DNA from 2 places in the Aneurinibacillus uraniidurans genome. Region 1 is predicted to be linked to the other one. Evidence: a T-box and tRNA genes for the amino acid it is inferred to sense, from the RefSeq annotation. Region 1 holds a T-box; the other holds one or more tRNA genes.
The links. The T-box of region 1 lies ahead of glyQ (glycine--tRNA ligase subunit alpha). A T-box ahead of a tRNA ligase gene usually reads a tRNA of that ligase, here a tRNA-Gly.

Region 1 (2,398 bases):
CAGATGAAGCCACGAGACGAGCGTAAAACGTTGATTGATATTTATGCAACGATTTATACAGAGCGTCCGACACAAAAAGGGATTCTTGTGGGCAAGCAAGGTGCGATGATGAAAGAGATCGGTCGCTTAGCGCGGGAAGATATTGAACGTCTTCTTGGTACGAAGGTGTACTTGAATCTATGGATCAAAGTCAAGAAAGACTGGCGCAATCAAGAAAACTTATTCCGTAACTTCGGATTTTACGAAGATGAGGAGTAAAGCACTCTGGTAAAAGTTCCAATGGATAACGTATTTTATCCGGGGTCATGCTAATGGTAAGTTGTCGCTCATGCTCTATCTCTTCCGAAAGGATGGATACAAATGACGAGAGATTTTTATTGGAGTTATTTCACCCGTACAGGCAATATCGAGGCGTATATGTTGTACGCACAAGAGATGGGTGCTGCGGGTGAAGTGCAACATACCGATTCTTTTGAAGATGCTGGCATGGAGGACGCTTTGCGCTTGCCATAAAAAAATGACGACCCGGGCAGAGGAGAGTAGCATATGATTGGAAAAGCGGAAGGCATTGTAGTCCGCACAACCGATTATGGGGAAGCGAATAAAATCGTAACGGTTTATACGCGCGAAGCTGGAAAGATCAGCCTCATGGCCCGTGGCGCCAAAAAAACGAAAAGTCGTTTTACAGCCGTATCGCAGCCTTTTACATACGGCTATTTTCTTTATCATGCCAGCTCAGGAATGGGCTCCCTTCAGCAGGGAGAGTTAATTAGCTCATTCCGGACGATTCGCGAAGATTTAGCGAAGACAGCATACGCTGTGTATCTTATGGAACTGCTTGACCGATTGACGGAAGACAAAGAGGCAAATAGTTATTTGTTTGATATGCTGCTGCATGCACTCAAATGGATTGAAGAGGGGAAAGACCCGGATATTATCGCCAGGCTCTTTGAAATGAAAATGCTGTATGTAGCCGGATGTCATCCGCAGTTTAATGCTTGTGTGTCGTGCGGGGTGCATGATGCACCGTTTTACTTTAGTGTAGTAGAAAATGGATTGATTTGTCCGGCATGCACACGGGATGATCGCTCGCTTATGGCAGTTGGCCCTGGTGCGGTCAAGCTGTTGCGCGTGTTCCAACATATTCATATGCCGCAGCTAGGGAACATTAACGTTAAGCCAGAGACAAAACAGCAACTGCGGCACATTATGTACGCACTGTTAGAAGACTGTACCGGGCTGTATCTTAAATCCCGCCGCTTTCTTGATCAGCTCGAAAATCTTGGCTTTACCACGCCACCGGAGCGTTCCGGGGACGAGAGTTGACAACAGGCAGTACAATCCTTTATAGTATGTAACAAATTCAAGTATGTGCAATGACGGAGAAAAGTACTCAGGTTAGATGCCCTTTATGCAAGCGAGTCGGGGATAGTGGAAGCCCGGTGGCAGCCCCTGACGAATGGCACTCCCGAGCGCTTAGAACGTATGAGTGGACAGGCATATGCCTGTCAAATAGGGTGGAACCGCGGGATCAGCTCCCGTCCCTATGTGCAGAACTTCTGCATATAGGGACGGGAGTTTTTTGCGTTCCTCGCTACAATATCGAACAAGGAAAGAAGGTAAAAACATGAACTTCCAGGATATTATCCTAACCCTGCAGAATTTTTGGGCGAAGCAGAACTGTCTCATCGTCCAGCCATATGATACGGAGAAAGGCGCAGGTACGATGAACCCGATGACATTTCTCCGCTCGATTGGTCCTGAGCCGTGGAATGTTGCGTATGTAGAACCGTCTCGTCGTCCGGCAGACGGACGTTACGGAGAAAACCCGAACCGTCTGTATCAACACCATCAGTTCCAGGTTATTATGAAGCCGTCTCCAGACAACATTCAAGAGCTATACCTTGAGAGCCTTGAGCAGCTGGGCATTAACCCTCTTGATCACGATATTCGCTTTGTAGAAGATAACTGGGAATCACCGACACTCGGTGCCTGGGGACTCGGCTGGGAAGTGTGGCTTGACGGCATGGAAGTTACACAATTTACGTACTTCCAGCAAGTAGGTGGCATTGACTGTAATCCGGTTGCGGTTGAGATCACATACGGCTTAGAGCGTCTTGCATCGTACATTCAAGAAAAAGAGAACGTATTCGATCTGGAATGGGTGACAGGCGTGACATACGGTGACGTGTTCAAGCAGCCAGAATACGAGCATTCTAAATACACATTTGAACTATCTGACGCGAAAATGCTATTTGATTTGTTTAGCACATACGAAACAGAAGCGAAACGCTGCATGGAGCAGAAACTTGTGTTCCCGGCGTATGATTACGTATTGAAATGTTCGCACACCTTTAACTTGCTTGACGCACGCGGTGCGATTAGCGTAACAGAGCGG
Region 2 (2,398 bases), 1.3 Mb from region 1:
AGCTCAAACATATTATTGTGTGTACGAGTCACGAATAGGAGCTATCATAGAAGAAAGAATTGCTTTGTATGATGAAATAAACGAAGGGGGGGAAGCAGTGCTTTTCCCACATTCTTCTTGCAGAAAAAGTATGGATTACCAGGTTACAAGGACTGGATAGTTCACAGCTTCCCATCTGGTCGGAGGTCGATATCGAAGTCTGTGCAGAACTTGTTAAACAAAATGAAGAGAGCTTTACAGCGTTTTTAACTAATTTAGCGAATACTGACTTAGATAAAACAATATCCTACACAAATAGTAAAGGAAAAGAGTTTACGAATTCTGTACGGGATATTTTAACTCATGTAGCATTACACGGTCAGTATCATCGAGGACAAATGAATTCACGACTTCGTGCAGGCGGTATTGAACCGGTTAATCTTGACTTTATTACATTTGTAAGATAGAGGCATGCTGTGGGACTTTCCTTCTTGAGTAAAGCAGAACCGATTGACAAGTACAAGATAAGTAGAGGTAAGGAAAAGCCCTGCCGTGATGGTGGGGCTTTTTGGTGCTTTATGTATTCGTATGCTTGAGAATAATACTGCACTTGGGAATGATTTTATCTGTCCCCCATTTTTGCTTCAGTAATTTTCGATATAATTGATAAACCTGTTCTTCATGATAAACTCTGTCATCACCATAACAGTAAAAGGGCGGCAGATACTCCCAGCTAAATTGATCGTGGTGTTTAATAACAATCAGTCGTAAATTCTCTATTTTGGCAGCAAACTCGCTTCCGCGATTCTTCCCTCTACGTAGCCATTCGCGATTGCAAGCCTCCATAAACTGATAAAGTGATGGAAGATAGGGCCTTCCATTGTTGTATACATGCTGGGTGATGGGATGTCTAAAGTATCCTCCGCGTCCCTCCATTATAGTCATATGAACTAAAATTGATTTAGCAACTTGATAGCACTCTAGAACTTGCTTATTAAGTCTGGAATCACATAAAAAACGAGCCGATTGATCATAACACTTAAACGGACGGAAAATTTGCATATGTATCACCTCATTATGTAACTTATCATATTTTTACCATTAATGAAGGTGTAAAATCCGGATAATGATGCATAATAAGTATATTTATGATATAATAATTTATGTCATTAATACATTGACACGGTTATTAGTATAGTTGTAAATGTAAGTATGATATTGCGGGTGTAGTTCAATGGTAGAATGCCGGCTTCCCAAGCCTGAGGCGGGGGTTCGATTCCCCTCACCCGCTCCATTTGCCGAAGTGGCGGAATTGGCAGACGCGCACTTCACTCGTAATGAAGGGGTCGCAGGTTCAAATCCTGTCACCAGCATCACGCCTTGGCACGCAAGGATTATGGGATTTTCTCACCAATAAAACTTATAGTGATCGGACGGAAACCCACTATAAGAAATAAAAGCCACTCTTCCTTTAATTCAATTCGAATTAAAGGAAGAGTGGCTTTTTTGTTGTTGAAATTTGCTCTTAAAGATTTTTAAGACGAAATAGAGTTTAAAAATTTGTCTGAAATAACGGTCTCTTCTAAGTAAATTTAACAATTTGACAAAATAAAGGAAGTTAATTGTTCCATTTTATGTTATTTTAAAATAAAAACTATAAAAAAGGAGTGGGAAAATGTGAATAACGATAACAAAATTTTATCTAATAATGCTGAGTATGATAATAGCAATGACCAATATCCTCAATTCAGTGAGGCGATTATACGTCATTTTTCTACTTTTGATAATGTTCCACTATTTACTACTGATGCAGAGGAATTGTTTGAAGTATTTCTTGAAAATTTACCACATGAAGCAAGACAACATTATACTTGTAGCTGTTGCAGACATTTTGTGAATCGTTTTGGTGGACTTGTATCTATTTCTGAAGATGGTGAAGTAAGTTCGGTTTTGTGGAATGAAAATGATGTTCCTAAATTCTTCGCCGAATCGGTTAAAGCGATGAAGAAAATCATACTTAAATCGAGAGTTACAGGGGTATTTGTTTCAAGTGAAAGAGTTCTTGGTACACCTACTTCTGGTGGATGGGATCACATATCAGTAACACTTCCAACAGAAAAAGTTTTTCACTCTAGACTAAAAACATCCAGGCAAGAAATGGCAGAAAAGAGAGAGGACTTTAGGATTTTGGTTTCTGGATTAGTGGAATATCCTTTAGAGGCTGTAAATCAAGCAGTAACATTATTGGAATCAGAATCTCTTTATAGGTCTGACAGAGTTCTTGGTGTTGCTAAATTTGTGCAAGAAGTACACAACAAACGTAGTAATGCTAAGAGTGGTCGTAATCTTGACCATATAACTTGGTTAGCTGTTGCTACTGCTCCTGCTGGATTCTGTCATGTAAAGAGTAGCATGATTG

Region 2: it has a tRNA-Gly gene. The T-box ahead of glyQ (glycine--tRNA ligase subunit alpha) is inferred to sense a tRNA for this amino acid. The anticodon was not compared.

The regions. Positions count from the first base shown of each region.
Region 1 is NZ_CP116902.1:1,021,329-1,023,726, forward strand. Features, by position in the region: gene era (GTPase Era) at 1-258, shown strand, start outside; gene PO771_RS05090 (YqzL family protein) at 361-513, shown strand; gene recO (DNA repair protein RecO) at 547-1,326, shown strand; T-box leader at 1,368-1,549, shown strand; gene glyQ (glycine--tRNA ligase subunit alpha) at 1,628-2,398, shown strand, end outside.
Region 2 is NZ_CP116902.1:2,362,909-2,365,306, reverse strand. Features, by position in the region: gene sigJ (RNA polymerase sigma factor SigJ) at 1-38, shown strand, start outside; partial or broken gene PO771_RS11795 (DinB family protein) at 108-446, shown strand; gene PO771_RS11790 (pyrimidine dimer DNA glycosylase/endonuclease V) at 556-1,041, opposite strand; tRNA gene PO771_RS11785 (tRNA-Gly) at 1,200-1,273, shown strand; tRNA gene PO771_RS11780 (tRNA-Thr) at 1,283-1,349, shown strand; gene PO771_RS11775 (YfaP family protein) at 1,657-2,398, shown strand, end outside.